Regions from separate parts of the Roseibium sp. AWQ4_254 genome, predicted to be linked through region 2. Evidence: riboswitches for the same ligand, from Rfam matches in the RefSeq annotation. Region 2 holds a riboswitch; each other region holds the start of a gene.

Region 1 (5,314 bases), on a different contig from region 2:
AGCCAAAGGGCGAGGCTATTGCGATCAGCGTCGTCTATGAGGATGATCACTTGATTGTCGTCGACAAACCCGCCGGTTTGGTGGTGCATCCGGGGGCGGGCAACTGGACCGGCACCCTTGTCAATGCCCTGATCCATCACTGCGGCGACAGCCTGTCCGGGATCGGCGGCGTCAAACGGCCAGGCATTGTCCACCGGATCGACAAAGACACTTCCGGCCTTCTGGTGGTTGCCAAGACGGATCAGGCGCATCAGGGCCTGGCCGCCCAGTTTGCCGATCACGGCCGCACCGGCCCGCTAGAGCGCGCCTATTCCGCCCTTGTTTGGGGCGCGCCCCCAAGCCTGAAAGGCACCATTGACGCCAATCTCGCCCGGTCCCAGGCCAACCGCCAGAAAATGGCGGTGGTGAAAACCAGTGGCCGCCATGCGGTCACCCACTGGCAGGTGAAGGACCGGTTCGGGCCCGCAGACGCACCGGCCCTTGCCGCCTTGATGGAATGCCGGCTGGAAACGGGCCGGACCCATCAGATCCGCGTGCACATGACCCATATCGGCCATCCGCTGATCGGCGATGAAGACTATGGCTCCGGTTTCAAAACCAAGATCAACCGTCTGGAAGAGCCCCTCAAATCGGCCGTAATCGGCTTCAAACGGCAGGCTCTTCATGCCGGATTACTGGCATTCGAGCATCCGGCCAGCGGGGAAACCTTGCGTTTTGAAAGTCCTTACCCGTCTGATTTCGCAAATCTTTTGTCGATATTACAAAAATTTTAGGATCTAAATCCGCTCTTCTGCCATGCAATCGGCAATTTCGAACCTATATTGAGCTTGCGTGTGTGCCATTATGGACACGACAAAGCGTTTTCCGGTCTTCTGACATGGTTTGCTTGCGTATGGAGTGCGGGGCAGCAGGGAAGACAAAGGGGCGCGAACTTTGCGAAAGGGGGCGCATTCAATGGCCCAGAACGTACCTACTCTCACCGCCGGGGAAGGTGGCCTGAGCCGCTACCTGGATGAGATTCGTAAATTTCCGATGCTGCAGCCGCAGGAAGAATATATGCTCGCCAAGCGGTACAAGGAGCATGAAGATCCGCAGGCTGCCGAGCGTCTTGTGAATTCCCACCTGCGTCTTGTTGCGAAAATCGCCATGGGGTACCGCGGCTACGGTCTGCCGATCGGGGAAGTTGTGTCTGAAGGCAATGTCGGCCTCATGCAGGCGGTCAAACGGTTCGAGCCGGACAAGGGCTTCCGGCTGGCGACCTATGCCATGTGGTGGATCAAGGCGGCCATCCAGGAGTACATCCTGCGGTCCTGGTCGCTTGTCAAAATGGGCACCACGGCCAACCAGAAACGCCTCTTCTTCAACCTGCGGCGCCTGAAAGGCAAGATCCAGGCCCTGGACGAGGGCGATCTGAAGCCGCATCAGGTGAAAGAGATCGCGACTCGCCTGGGCGTTTCCGAAGACGAAGTGATTTCCATGAACCGGCGCCTGGGCGGCGATGCCAGCCTGAACGCACCGGTTCGGGCGGAAGCCGATGCCGGAGAATGGCAGGACTGGCTCGTGGACGAAAGCGACAGCCAGGAGACCCTTCTGGCCAATCAGGAAGAGCTGGACATGCGCCGCAAGCTCCTAAGCGATGCCATGGACGTGCTCAATGAGCGCGAGCGCCGCATATTTGAGGCCCGCCGACTGTCGGAAGATCCGATGACCCTGGAGGATCTCTCCGGTGAGTTCGGCGTCAGCCGGGAGCGTGTGCGCCAGATTGAGGTGCGGGCCTTTGAAAAGGTGCAAAAGGCGGTCCGCAGCACGGCGCGGGCCCGCGAACACCAGCAGCCCGCCGCATAACGGCATATACTGCCTGCATCATGGACGGACACAAAAACGCCGGAGACTTGCTCCGGCGTTTTGCTTTTCTTATCGTCTGATCGCAAAGAGGGGCTCGCTCCTTGAGATGTCCTTTTAGAGGGCATCAGATCAGCGAAGTTCCTTGGCATAGCTCTCCACCGGAACAACCTTGCTAATCAAACCGGCCTCGGCCATGAACTCCGCAAAGCGCATGTAGCGGCCTTCATCCAGCACGCCCGGCCGCTTGGCAAAGCGCGGCAGCGTGTCGGCCCAGGCCCGCTTGTTCAACTCATCGTTCAAATGCGGATAGGCCTCGATGAAGGCATCCCAAGCCTCATCCGGATGGTTTGTCAGATAGATGGTCGCAGCTTCCACCGCAGCCAGAAACTTGACATAACGCGGATCATCCACCGTATCCTTTCCGACCACATAGACCAGCTCATCAAAAATCGGCACGCCATTTTCTTCCGGGAAGAAGGCCCGCCCCTCCTTGCCCTCGATCTCGATCTGGGTCAGCTCGAAATTGCGGTAAGCCCCGATGACCGCGTCCACCTGACCTGCCATCAGCGCCGGAGACAGGGAGAAATTCACATTGATCAACTCCACATCATCGATGGTCAGTTCAACCGATTTGAGCATCTGCCCCAGCATGGCATCTTCAAAGCCGGACACGGAAAAGCCGATGGTCTTGCCCTTCAGGTCCTTCAAGGTCTTGATGGGCCCATCCTTGAGCACGATCAGCGAGTTAAGCGGCGTTTCCACAAGGGTTCCGATCCAGGACACCGGCAGGCCTTCCTCGATCAGCGCATGCAGGGTCGGCTGATAGGAAATGGCAATGTCGCCCTGCCCGGCCGCAACCAGCTTGGGCGGCATGGACGGGTCGGCCGGCTCGATCAGCTCCACCTCCAGCCCTTCCGCCGCGAAGAACCCCTTGGTCTTCGCCGTGATGACAGGAGCATGATCGGGGTTCGTGAACCAGTCCAGAAGCACGGTAAGCTTCTCAGCGGCCTGAACCGGACCGCTGGCCAGAAGTGCGGTGGCAAGAGACAGGGACAACAGGATTCTTTTCATGAAACTCCTCCGGAATGTGGCAGTCAGTCTTCGGCCTGCCAGGGAACAAGACGTTGGGTGAGGTGGTCGACTGCAGCGCGCATCGCCAGAACCATCAAGGCCAGCAAAATGACTGCAGCAAAAAGAAGATCTGCTTTTCCGCGGGCATTGGCCTGCAGCATGATGAAGGCAAGCCCGCCTTTGGCCCCCGCCCATTCACCAACCACCGCCCCTATGGGCGCAAAGACGGCGGCCACCCGCATCCCTGAGGCAAGCGCCGGAAGGGCCGCAGGCAGCCGGAACACCACAAGTTCCTGAACCCGGTTGACCCGGTAAAGGCGCGCAAGATCGGCAAGGCCGGGATCGAGCCGGCGCAACCCGTCATAGACCGTGGAGGTCACCGCGAAAAAGATGATCAGGATGGCCATGACGATCTTGGAGGTCATACCGAAGCCGAGCCAGAGAACAAGCACAGGGGCAATGGCAAAGACCGGCAAGGCCTGGGTCACCAGAACGGCCGGCATGACCAGGCGTCCGGCGAGCGGAAACAGCCAGACCAAGACGGCAAGCGCCGTTCCGCACAGCACCCCAAGAACAAACCCCAGCAGGGTCTCTGACGCGGTGATGCCCGCATGGTAGAATAAAAACCCTGCATTGGTGGGAAAGGCACGCAGAACATCGACCGGGCCGGGCAGCAGGAATGCAGGCGGCTGAAACACCGCCACAAGTAAGGCCCAGACCCCGAAGACCGCAAGGACAGAAACGGCAATGCGCCTCAGCACCAACAGCACGTCTCTCATGCGGCCTCTCCGGGCGCACGGCAGCTGTTTGGATCTTTCTTTCCAGCAGCCGGTCTTCGCTGGTGCGATGACGGCTGCCCTGGCAGACACGAACGCATAGGATCTCCCGTCCTCACCCCGGCCTCGCACACCCATTCAAAGGCATGCAAAAGAGACCGGCGCTCACGGCTGGCGCCCCCGCAGCTTCCAGAATCCGGTTACAGCAGGAAAATGACCAGCCAGTATGACACTGGAGATCCGGGATATAGGCTAAGGATTCCGTCCCTTCGCCGGTATGACCCGGATCAGGTTCTAAGGGTTCAGCTTAACGCCATCTCAGCTCCGGAAACCGGAACACCCCTCGGACCGAGGCGCGAACATGCCCCGCCTTGAGACAAAACGCAAGACCGGTCCGGAAACCTTTTCTCCGGCAAACCTTAAACACACTGCCATTTCAGAGAGAAAACGGCTGAAGCAACCGCATTTCATGCGCTTTGACTTTCGCTTCCAGACATCAGAGATATCACAGCAAAGCGGTTTGAAACCGGATGACAGAGCGCTCTTTCAAGCCTTAGCCCGCTTGCCAGGAGGCAACCGCCTTGTTGACGACGTCATTGCCCGTTTCGCCCTTTTCGAGGGTCAGGATGCCGCGCTTGCCGTTTTCATACAGCATCGGAATATCGATCCAGCCACGCCCGCTCAAGAGTCCCATATTGCGCTCTTCCTTGTCGATGTCATTCGACAGGGCAATCCAGAAGATGCCGGGAGAGACTTTCACAGACGCGCCGATCAGGGCATCGCCCCGGGCTTCTTCCGTCGGCTTCATGACAAGACCTGGCACATTGACCACGTCCCCGGCCGCAAATCCGTCCGGAAAGTCATATTCGATTTCCACCAGATGGCTTGCAGGCAGTGACGTGTCGTCATTCGGCTTGATACGGATATCAACTTTCACCCCACGCTCGGGGATGTCCACTTGCGCGGTCAGAACAGACAGCTGGTTGCCGTTGAGATCCGTTTCTTGCCTCAGGCCCCAGACAACCGCCCCTTGAGACGCCGTACCTGCTCCGGACGTATCTTCCCCTTCTTCATAGAGGATGGACCGCTGGGCCCCACTGGGTGCTGGCGCGCTTGCAGAGGCGCTTGCTCCCGGCTGGGTGATACTTGCCAGACCGCCCTGTGTCCCGCCAACAGACGGCTGGGCTGGTTCCACAAGCGGAATTGCAGAGGTTGAGCCGGTGCTGGCCGCTCCCGGCGAGGAGGGCGTGGAGGCAACCGGTGCGGACGGCCGCGGCGTGATCGTCGTTGTGGTAACCGTGCGGGCATCAGGCGCAACAACCTCGCCGCCGCTGTCATCCAGAAGCCTGTCGGTGTTCTTGGCACTTGCGCCCGTATCTGCCGGGTCCTCGGCCACCGAGGCCTGGGACGGCGCGGGCTCTGGCTGAAAAGTGGCAGGCTGCGTGTCCTCTGCCGGTGTCTCCTGACGGCTGACCGCCGCCTGGTCCTCCGACGGCAGGAAGAAATAAGCGGCGGCGCCCAGAACGATCAGAACCAGAACCCCAGCGAGCGCGACCGGAACCATTCGTCCGGCCCCTGACCCGCGCAACGCATCCGACGCGCTGAGCCGCTCCCGTTTGGAC
Region 2 (5,314 bases):
ACCGATTTCCTGCTTCCAGCGACCGATCTTCTCGACACCTTGCGGCGCCCATTTCATCGTCTTCAAAATGGTCGGATAGACAGGACCGAGCGCGACATAGTCGGGATTGGCGGACAGGGCCGTTGCCAGCTCATCCCCGTCATGAGTCGATACGCCCAGCTTCAGGCCCGCCTTGCGGATTGCACGGGCATCGGCCTCCGCCAGATCCTCCTGGCCGAGATGGACAAAGTCACAGCCTTCCTCGATGGCCAGCTGCCAATAGTCATTGACCACCAGCTGGCAGCCATGCTTTTCGCAAACCGTCCTGGAGGCCGCGATTTCGACCCGAAGCTCCTCCTCGGACATGTCCTTGATGCGCAGCTGCACCAGTTTGACACCAAGCGGGATCAGCCGCTCTATCCAAGCGGAACTGTCAACGATGAGATAGAAGGGATCGAGTTTCATTCAAATACCGCCATTCCAAGAACCGGGGTCGAGGGAACCGCAACATCGCGCGGCTCCAAGGGGTGGGCTTGATAAGCGCTCCGGCCAGCCTCAATCGCCAGCGAAAAGGCCCGCGCCATGGCAACGGGATCCCCGGCCCTGGCAACGGCCGTGTTCAACAGCACCGCATCAAACCCGAGTTCCAGAACCTGCGCAGCATGGGACGGACGGCCAAGCCCGGCATCCACCACCAGTGGAATGCCGCTGAAATGGCTGCGATACGCGCGCAAGGCATCCGGATTGACCGGTCCTTTGGCCGACCCGATTGGCGCGCACCAGGGCATCAAGACCTCGCACCCCGCCTCCAAAAGCCGTTCCCCGACCACCACATCGTCGGTTGTATAGGGAAACACCTTGAAGCCGTCCCCGCTTAATATACGGGCCGCCTCCACCAGCGCGAAGACATCGGGCTGGAGACTGTCGTGGTGGCCGATGACTTCCAGCTTGATCCAGTCGGTCTGGAACAGGTCCCGAGCCATTCGGGCGGTGGTGACCGCCTCCTGAACCGAGTGGCACCCGGCGGTGTTGGGTAGAATCTTGACTTTCAGCTCCCGGATCATGGCCCAGAACCGCCCGCCGGAGCCGCTGCCAGCCGTTTCCCTGCGCAAGGAGACGGTCAGGATCTGCGCGCCTGAGGCCGAAACAGCCTCCGCCAGGATCTGCGGGGACGGATATTGCGCTGTGCCGAGCAGAAAGCGCGACCCGACCGTTTCGCCATAAAAGGTCAGCATAGGCTTACCCTCCCTGCATCGGCGACAGGATCTCGATCCGGTCCCCGTCCTGGAGAACACAGCCGGCCCGTTCTTCGGCGGCCACAAGGTCCCCGTTTCTGGCAGTGGCCAGAAAGTCATGGTCATAGGCCAGTTCCTCAAGCAGGGCGGCCAGTGTTGCACTGGCCCGGTCCTGCGCTTCGCCGTTAATGATGAGCTTCAAGGGAGGTCTCCTGCAAAAGGGAAAGGATCCTGTCTGCCGCCGAAACGGCAAAATGGGGGGCAAGCAAAAAACCGTGCCGGTAAAACCCATTCAGGGAGACGCTATTGCCGCTAAAGACAAGGCGCGGCAGATTGTCAGCATAGGCCGGGCGCAGGCCGGCCCCGGTCTCAACGATCTTGGCCTCGGCAAAACCCGGATGAAGGCTGTAGGCAGCGTTAAGCAGTTCCATGGCTGAGCGCACGGAGACCGGGCCATGGTCATCGCTTTCAATCATCGTTGCCCCGACCATGAAATGCCCGTTCTCCCTCGGCACCACATAGACAGGGATGCGCGGATGCAGAAAGCGGACCGGGCGGGAGAACGTGACTTCAGGCGCATGCAGTATCAGCATTTCCCCGCGCACCGCACGCAGCGCGGGGTCTGGCGCCGCCATGCCCGTGCACTCGACGCTCAAGCCCATTCCGGCAGAGAAGTCCCGGCAGCCAAAGCGGATCCCGACCCCGCGTTCGCCCAGTCCGGCCTCTAGACCCTTGAGAGCCTTGCGCGGATCAAGATGGGCTTCTCCGGCAAAAAACAACCCTCTTGCGAACCGGCCTGCCAGATCCGGCTCCAGAGCGCCCAGCGCTTCGGCATCCACCCAGTCAAAACCGCTTGCGCGCGACGCAAAGCGGGTCAGTTCTCCAGAATCTCTCGGTGCGGCCACCACGATCGTCCCGTTGCGGTGCACCTCCCCGGGCACGGCTTTGTCCCACCAGCCGATGGATTTTTCACCCCAGGACAGAACTTGTTCTTCCGCGTTTTCCCGCTCACACCAGGGAGCCAGCATACCTCCGGCGAGCCAGGACGCACTGGCGCAAAGGCTCTCGTGGCGTTCAATCACCTCGACCTCGAGGCCGCGCGAGGCAAGTTCGTGCGCCAGCACCAGACCGGCAACACCTGCGCCCTTGATTCCGACCTTCATGACAGTGCCCAGGTCAGACGCAGATGTATCTTCTGCCGGACAGACCCGCTTGAAATCAGAAAAGCCATAGGATGTGTCTCCGCAAGGACCCTGAGAAGGTCCGGGTCCGGTCCCGTGGTTTCGGAAGGGAGCTCACAGCCCATTGCCGCGCCCCTTCTCGGGGCCGCACACCCTCCCTTCGCCAGCATGACCTGGATCAGGTTCGTCGGGTCCCTGCGCTGCCTCATGAGCCAGCAGTATCTCAGCCCCTTGTCAGGGCACCCCGGGTGAAACCACCTTGTGCCGCCAGATCCCGGTTGTTGTCAAGTTACCCTTGGGACGGCGCGCGCCCGGGCCGGAAGCCCGGAGAGAAAGGCCTGCACCTCCCCGATTGTCTCAAACCTCAGAACCGTAAGGTGGTCCGGTGGGGCCTGATATATCTTTTCAAGTTTCAGACGGGCGCTGTGCCGGGTGCGCCAGATATAGCTCAGAAAATCAAGGGTCTGCCGGTCAAAGACTTCCGGGCAGCCCTCGGCCAGATCCGGGCGGTTCTGGCCGTGATACCGGATGGAGCGTTTCAAGACCCGGAACAGCCGCCGGGCCACCGGCACATCCAGCCAGATGAAGGTATCTGCACGGGCGACCCGTTCCGCATAGGTGTTGGAATGGCCGCCTTCGAAAATCCAGGCGTCTTCCATATGAACCTCGTGGCTCATCCGGTCCTTTTCGGCCATGGTTCTTTGAACCCAGCCGGGGCGATAGTGGATCTTGTCCATGTGATAGACCGGAAGGCCGGTCTTTTGGCCCAGCGCGACGGCAAGCGTACTCTTGCCAGAGCCCGGACCACCAACAATCATGACGCGCTTCATGCCGACCTGCACCTTGAAGAAAAAGGCCCGTCTTTATAGCCGCTTCTGAGCAGAAGAAAACCTGAATCAGACTGTTCAATGGACACGTCCCGACACGCGGCCCAAATGAGATGTCAGACGCGAATTGACGGAGAGGAAAAACTGATGAGCTGGTTGAACTGCCCTGATCCCATTCCCGGAGTTGCCTCAAGCTGTGACCCGATCGAAACAATCATAGTCCCGCGCACATCAGACCTCGGCGGCTTCTCGGTCCGCCGCGCCCTGCCCTCGGCAAAGCGGCGCATGGTCGGCCCGTTCATCTTCTTTGACCAGATGGGACCGGCGGAGCTTCTGGTGGGAGGCGGCATAGATGTGCGCCCGCATCCCCATATAGGGCTGGCCACGGTCACCTATCTGTTTGAGGGCGAGATGTATCACCGGGACAGTCTCGGCACGGAGATTGCCATTGCCCCTGGCGCCCTCAACTGGATGAGCGCGGGCAAGGGCATCGTGCATTCCGAACGCGAACGGCCGGAGCGCCTGACCGCCAAACGTCCTCTCTTCGGTCTGCAGAGCTGGGTGGCGCTGCCGAAACACCTGGAAGAAGGCGACCCGACCTTTCAGCATCACGGAACGGAGGAACAGCCGGAATTCTCCGACAAGGGCGCTTCGGTCAAACTGATTGCGGGCAGTCTTTACGGCCACACGGCGCCAGTCCAAACCGCATCTGAAATGTTTTATGCGGACATCACCCTAGATCCGGGCGCCAAGGTGCCGCTGGATGCCGGATGGGAAGAACGCGGCCTCTATACAATCTCCGGTCAGATCACCATCTCCGGGCAATCCTTTGACCCCGCCCAGTTGCTGGTGTTCAAGGCAGGCGATCATTTGGTGGTCGAAAACACGACCTCTACCCCGGCCCGGTTTGTGGTTCTGGGCGGTGCGCCCATGGATGGCAAACGCTATATCTGGTGGAACTTCGTCTCCTCTTCGAAAGAGCGGATCGAGCAGGCCAAGGAAGACTGGCGGCAGGGCCGCTTCGACACGGTGCCGGGAGATGCGGAAGAGTTCATTCCCCTTCCCGACCGTCCCGGCCCCTGACACTGCCTCACTGGCAGTCCTCTGTTTCACCAGCTTTCAAACCCCGCCCGCTTGCGCAGGCAGGGTTTTCTCTGCCAAGACAGGTGTGAGCGACACGCGGGTCTTCAGACAAGTCCCGCAGCAGCCAGAACAGGCAAGCGGCCAGAACGGGGAAACGGCCAAAACAGGGAAACGGGTGGAACGGGATGCGGCTGGGCATTGACTGGGGCGGAACCAAGATCGAAATCATCGCTTTGTCCGACGGGGGGACAGAGCTTTTCCGCCAGAGGGTCGACACGCCGAGAGACGATTATCAGGGCTGTCTGAGGGCTGTTCAGCATCTTGTGGCCGCGGCCGAACAGGCCACCGGAACAACCGGAACCCTCGGGCTCGGTATTCCCGGCTCCTTGTCCCCGAAAACCGGCGTGGTCAAAAACGCAAATTCAACCTGGATGAACGGCCAGCCGCTGGACAAGGACCTTGAAACCCTGCTTGAGCGGCCGGTGCGCATTCAGAACGATGCCAATTGCCTTGCGGTCTCAGAGGCAACCGATGGTGCGGGCGCGGGCGCCCATATTGTGCATGCCATCATTATCGGAACCGGGTGCGGTTCTGGCATCGCCATTGACGGCAAGGCGCATCTGGGGGCCAACGGCATTGGCGGCGAATGGGGCGGGATCTCCGTTCCCTGGCTTCGGGCGGACGAGTTTCCGGGCCCGGACAGCTGGATCGGCCACAAGGGCGTGATTGACCGCTGGTGTTCTGGCACCGGCTTTCAACTCGACTATGCGGAGCGGACCGGCACGGACCTGAAAGGGCCGCAGATCATGGACCTCAAGCGCTCCGGGGACGCCGTGGCAACGGCGGTTTATGACGCCTATGTCAGCCGTCTTGGCCGCGCAATGGCCATGTCGGCCAATTTGCTGGACCCGGATGTGTTTGTGCTGGGCGGCGGCATGTCGAATATTGACGAGCTCTACGGTGACCTTCCCGCTGCCATGGCCCCCTTCATCTTTTCCGATACATTCGA
Region 3 (5,314 bases), on a different contig from region 2:
CGCCCAGATTGCCGGGCTGTCCATGACGCTGTTCATTTTGAACAGGTTCTTCATCAGTCACTATATTTTCCGATGGCGGACGGCGATGAACGATTACTATGTCGCCAAGTGGCGCAATGTGCGGCACATTGAAGGGGCCTCGCAACGTATTCAGGAAGATACGATGCGCTTTGCCTCAATCATGGAAGGTCTTGGTGTGTCCATGATTGATTCCGTGATGACGTTGATCGCTTTCCTTCCTATCCTGTTCACGCTATCCAGCCATGTCACGGTTTTGCCGATCGTTGGCGAGATTCCGGCACCGTTGTTCACAGCTGCTATTGTCTGGTCGCTGTTTGGCACTTTCCTGCTCGCGGTCGTCGGGATGAAACTGCCTGGTCTTGAGTTCCACAATCAGCGGGTGGAAGCGGCCTACCGGAAGGAACTTGTCTACGGTGAAGATCATGAGCATCGTGCCACCCCACCGACGTTGACGGAGCTTTTTGCGAATGTCCGCAAAAACTATTTCAGATTGTATTTTCACTACGTGTATTTCAATCTGGCACGCGGTTTTTACCTTCAGGCAGACAATATGTTCACATATTTTATTCTCGTTCCGACGATGGTTGCGGGAAAGATCACCTATGGAATATTACAGCAGATCCTGACGGCTTTTGGTCAGGTCTCCAACTCTTTCCAGTATCTGGTGAATTCCTGGTCCACGATTATCGAGTTGCTGTCCATCTACAAACGTCTGAAAGGCTTTGAAGTGGCAATCGCTCAGCGTGAGTCCATGTCGCCGGAAGAACTGGCTGAACTGCTCGAAAAGCAGGAGAGCAAACTTTAGACCCTCCGGCAGCCCCTTGCGCTGTGGCGCGGAAGATGGACGTTGACCGGTTCATTCTGCACCCAAAAAAGGCAAAATTTGTCCGGAAAGATTGCAAATTGGTCAGGAACGCGGAAGAGTGTCCACCTGATCGTTTCTTTGTGTGATCCAGCCCTTACCGGTTTGAAAGCAGGGGGCCCTTGTCATGGGGCCCTGGTTTGGGGGCTTGTGTCTTGCGTCTTTCCCTGATCCTTCGGTCCGGTGCGTCGGGAAAGGCACGTCCTGCGCCGGTCCCGGATGTCCTTGATGGCCTTTAAAAGCCTTGCTTCCCGTTTTTCCGGCCCGCCCGCGCCGGCTGGTATGACCCGTCAGGCGCCGCTGCTGGGCATCGCCTTCAAGCTGTCGTCTACCATCGTTTTCTTCATCATGGTCACGGCGCTGAAGATTGCTGCGGAAACCGTGCCTATTGGCCAGCTTGTGTTTGCCAGGAACTTCTTTGGCCTGTTTCCTGTGTTGCTGATGGTGGGCCTGCGCGGCGAGCTGAGCCTGGCCTTTCGCACCACCAATCCCAAGGGGCACCTGTCGCGGGCCGCAATCGGCCTGACGGCCATGGTCTGTTCCTTCACCGCCTTCCATCTGTTGCCGCTTCCCGATGCCACCGCCATCGGCTTTGCAACGCCGCTTTTTGTGGTCGTGCTGGCCTTCTTTCTTCTTGGCGAACAGGTGCGGATCTACCGCTGGGGCGCGGTTGCCTTCGGCTTTCTGGGCATTGTGGTGGTGCTGTCGCCCCATCTGGGGGAAAGCGATCTGGACGCAGGCTCCACCGCCGGGGCCGTGCTTGGTGTGACGGCGGCCGGGTTTGCCGCACTGGCCATGATCACGGTGCGCAAATTGTGCGAGACCGAGCGCACCTCCACCATTGTGACCTGGTTTGCAGCCGCCTCTACGCTTCTGTCACTGCTGACCGTGCCGCTCGGTCTAGTGCTGCCCGGTCAGGCCTGGGTGGTGCCGGATCTTGAAACCGCCGGGCTGCTTGTGCTCATGGGGCTTGGCGGCGGTGCCGGGCAAATCCTCCTGACCCAGAGCTATCGTTATGCAGAAGCCTCCACAGTCGCACCCTTCGACTATGTCAACATGCTCTGGGCGATCCTGGTTGGCTGGCTGGTCTTTTCTGAAGTGCCGGTGCCGGCGGTTGTTGCCGGTGCGTTGATCGTGATTGCAGCAGGTGGTTTTGTGATTTACCGGGAACACAAGCTCGGCCTCGACCGGACCAAGGACCGCCGGGCCTCGACCCCGTCGCGCTCGTGACTGCGGAAAGTCCTGGGGCAGAACGCAACGCCTGCCCGGATCTGGAACCGGGGTCCTGTGAATTGCGGTTGGTCTGAGATGCCGTCAAAGAGCGCGGGGACAATGCCCCGCAACAAAGCGTGCGCAGCATCGCAAGACTTCTGCCCGGCAGGCTATTTCGGTGTGTACTGAAAAGTCTGCACCGGGCTTTTTGAGCCGTCCGGATAGATCAGTTGCACATCGATGCTCTCAACCGAGCCGGGTGGCAGCTCGAGATAGGGTTTGTCTTTCAGGACCGCATTGGGATTGTCCGGATCACACGGGGCCAGCTCCCAGATCTGATCCAGCGCTCCGCCATTTATTCCATAAAACACATAGTCGATGCCGCAGGTCCAGGATTCCAGATGGGTGAAATAGATCAGCTGCTTGCCCTGCCAGTCCCGGAACGACACCCAGTTCGCCTTGGTCATATCCAGAACAGTTTTGATCTGCTCCGGCGGCATGCCCTGGGCGAGGGCGGGCTGGGACAGGGTGGCGGCAAGGCTTGGCAGGGTGGCCGCAAAGGCCAGCAATTTAAAACAGCGCATGCTCATCCTCCAGGTCCGGCACATCGCAATGACGCAGCCAGAGCAAACCGCGTCTCATCTTGTCTGCGTTTCGCTGCCAGACATTCAGAGATGTCGACGCAGGCCGCAAAACGGTTTGAACCCGTTTGACCGTGGCGCCCCCTAGAACGCCTTGAACGTGATAATCGTCTTGGTGTCCTGAATTCCGTCGATCGGATGAACCTTTTCATTGACGAAATGGCCGATATCCGCGCTTTCTTCGACATAGAACTTCACCAGAAGATCATAGTCTCCGCTGGTTGAATAGACCTCGGAGGCGATTTCCGCGTCGGCAATGGCGTTGGCAACCTGGTAGGTCTTGCCCAGCTGGCATTTGATCATCACGAAAAACGGGACCATGGGGTGCTCCAGGATGTTGGCATGAACTGTTCCTGCAAGCACATGGCCGATCTGGCCGCCGCAGTCAATTGCCGCATGGCAGGTCTTCCGGCCGCAAGGCTTGCAATCTCCCTGGAGGCTTGTTAGCAGTGCGGTCTTCTCATGGGGGTGCCCGGCAGGTTTGATCGGGCTGAGAGGCTGCCGCCAACTCCTTGAACCTGATCCGGTTGATCCCGGCGGAGGGAGTTGAGATGAAGACCGTTCCGGCCTCCTGCCAAATGCCTTCCTTCCCTTCTCTCTGATTGGATCATCCGCCTGCTGGAGGCAAGTGCATGAGCCTGTCCGTTGCCGCATCCACACAGCCGCTTGCAGCGGATACCGTCTTCCGCTTGCTTGAGCGGGTGCGCGCGCGCAGCCCCCGTGTTCACACGGTGACCAATGCGGTTGCGCAGACCTTTACCGCCAATGTGCTTTTGGCCATCGGCGCGGTGCCATCCATAACAATTGCGCCGGAGGAAGTGGCCGGATTTGCCGCCAGCGCCGATGCGCTGTTGCTCAATCTGGGCACACTGGATGCGGACCGGCGGCAGGCCATTCCGCTGGCCTTTGACGCTGCCAGATCAGCGGGCCGCCCGGTCTGTATGGATCCTGTTTTTGTCAACCGCTCGCCGGTCCGCTGCGCCTTTGCCCGTGAACTTCTGGGCCGGGGGCCGGATCTGGTGCGCCTGAACGGGGCCGAACTGGAAGCTTTGTGTCCGGACCGGCAAGATGTGGACGCGGTTATTTCTGCTGGCACAGTGCTGGCAGTCACGGGGGCTGAAGACAAGGTGGAGAGCCTGAGCGGAGATTACCGCCTGCAGAACGGCCATCCGCTGCTGGCGCGGGTGACGGCGACCGGCTGCGCGGGCGGGGCGGTTCTGGCCGCCTTTGCCAGCGTGGAGGAGGACCGGGCGCTCGCGGCTGCGTGCGCTCTGTCCGTGTTCAACATTGCCGGGGACGTGGCGGCTGAGCGGGCGCGCGGCCCGGGCAGTCTGGTGCCGGAGCTGCTGGACGCGCTCTATGCTCTGTCGCTGCGCGATATCGAGAGATTGCTGAGAACCGCGTGAGCGGCGTTCCATTCACAAACTGTCAGGAGGGTGTCATGACCGCGATTGCGGTAACCATTGCAGGATCGGATTCAGGCGGTGGCGCGGGAATTCAGGCGGACTTGAAGACCTTTTCTGCCAATGGTGTCTATGGGGCCACTGTTCTGGCCGCGCTGACCGCCCAGAATACGCTCGGGGTCAGCGCCATTCATGAGGTCCCTGTGGAGTTTGTGCGCGCGCAGATGACGGCGGTCTATTCTGACCTCAAGGTGAGTGCGACCAAAATCGGCATGCTGTCGGGCACGGCCATCATCGAAGCTGTGGCGGCTGGTCTGGACGCGGCAGAAACGGGTGCCGTCGTTCTGGACCCGGTCATGGTGGCGGCCTCCGGCGATCCGTTGCTGTCTGACGGTGCGGTGGCGAGCCTGATCGAGTGTCTTTTGCCGCGTGCCGACATCATCACGCCCAATCTCCACGAAGCAGCCCGCATGCTGGAGACAGAAGTTGCGGCTGATGAAGAGGAGATGCGCGCTCAGGCGGAGCAGCTTCTGCGGCTGGGCGCTTGCTCCGTTCTGCTGAAGGGTGGCCACGGGGGGGGCGCTGAGAGTGCAGACCTGTTTGCCGACGGCACGGGCCGGGAGATCTGGCTGCGGGAGACGCGGCTTGAAACGCTAAACACCCATGGCACCGGCTGCACCCTGTCATCGGCCATTGCCGCAGGACTGGCCAAGGGCGAACCGCTGGAGCAGGCTCTTGCAGAGGCCAAACGCTATGTGCATGCGGCGATTGCCGCTGCCGACGATCTGAAGATCGGGGCCGGGCATGGACCGGTGCATCATTTTCACGCCCTTTGGAGCCAGTGACATGCCAGAAGACACCCGTTTATCCTCGAAGTCCTCTTTGAGCCGCCGGGCCTTCGTCGGCGCTGCGACTGGGGGCGCCGCAGCGGCCGGGGCAAGCCTGCTGCCGGCACCAGCGCTGGCACAAGGGGCAGCAGACGCAGTGACCTGGAAGATGGTGACCTCCTGGCCGAAGAACCTGCCGGGACCGGGCGTGACTGCACAGCGGATTGCCGATCAGGTGGCCCGCCTGTCCACAGGGCGTTTCCAGATCCATCTTTATGCGGCCGGAGAGCTGGTGCCTGCCCTTGGTGTCTTTGATGCGGTTTCGGCCGGTACCGCCGAAATGGGCCA

The links. A riboswitch is a leader RNA that binds a small molecule or an ion and turns the genes downstream of it on or off. The one in region 2 is predicted to bind thiamine pyrophosphate.
Region 1: it holds a riboswitch for thiamine pyrophosphate, as region 2 does, so the genes downstream of both, ACXAIC_RS03585 (ABC transporter permease) here and ACXAIC_RS06970 (FAD-dependent oxidoreductase) in region 2, are expected to answer to the same signal.
Region 3: it holds a riboswitch for thiamine pyrophosphate, as region 2 does, so the genes downstream of both, thiM (hydroxyethylthiazole kinase) here and ACXAIC_RS06970 (FAD-dependent oxidoreductase) in region 2, are expected to answer to the same signal.

Annotation. Positions count from the first base shown of each region.
Region 1 is NZ_JBSWYH010000003.1:156,774-162,087, reverse strand. Features, by position in the region: gene ACXAIC_RS03600 (RluA family pseudouridine synthase) at 1-773, shown strand, start outside; gene rpoH (RNA polymerase sigma factor RpoH) at 955-1,845, shown strand; gene ACXAIC_RS03590 (ABC transporter substrate-binding protein) at 1,975-2,916, opposite strand; gene ACXAIC_RS03585 (ABC transporter permease) at 2,940-3,695, opposite strand; TPP riboswitch at 3,940-4,046, opposite strand; gene ACXAIC_RS03580 (hypothetical protein) at 4,246-5,314, opposite strand, start outside.
Region 2 is NZ_JBSWYH010000007.1:55,781-61,094, forward strand. Features, by position in the region: gene ACXAIC_RS06955 (thiamine phosphate synthase) at 1-444, opposite strand, end outside; gene ACXAIC_RS06960 (thiazole synthase) at 441-1,214, opposite strand; gene thiS (sulfur carrier protein ThiS) at 1,219-1,416, opposite strand; gene ACXAIC_RS06970 (FAD-dependent oxidoreductase) at 1,400-2,377, opposite strand; TPP riboswitch at 2,533-2,652, opposite strand; gene ACXAIC_RS06975 (P-loop NTPase family protein) at 2,680-3,225, opposite strand; gene ACXAIC_RS06980 (pirin family protein) at 3,370-4,305, shown strand; gene ACXAIC_RS06985 (ROK family protein) at 4,491-5,314, shown strand, end outside.
Region 3 is NZ_JBSWYH010000001.1:280,650-285,963, forward strand. Features, by position in the region: gene sbmA (peptide antibiotic transporter SbmA) at 1-826, shown strand, start outside; gene ACXAIC_RS01260 (DMT family transporter) at 1,112-2,113, shown strand; gene ACXAIC_RS01265 (hypothetical protein) at 2,266-2,679, opposite strand; gene ACXAIC_RS01270 (Lrp/AsnC ligand binding domain-containing protein) at 2,821-3,057, opposite strand; TPP riboswitch at 3,191-3,299, shown strand; gene thiM (hydroxyethylthiazole kinase) at 3,369-4,142, shown strand; gene thiD (bifunctional hydroxymethylpyrimidine kinase/phosphomethylpyrimidine kinase) at 4,178-4,984, shown strand; gene ACXAIC_RS01285 (TRAP transporter substrate-binding protein) at 4,986-5,314, shown strand, end outside.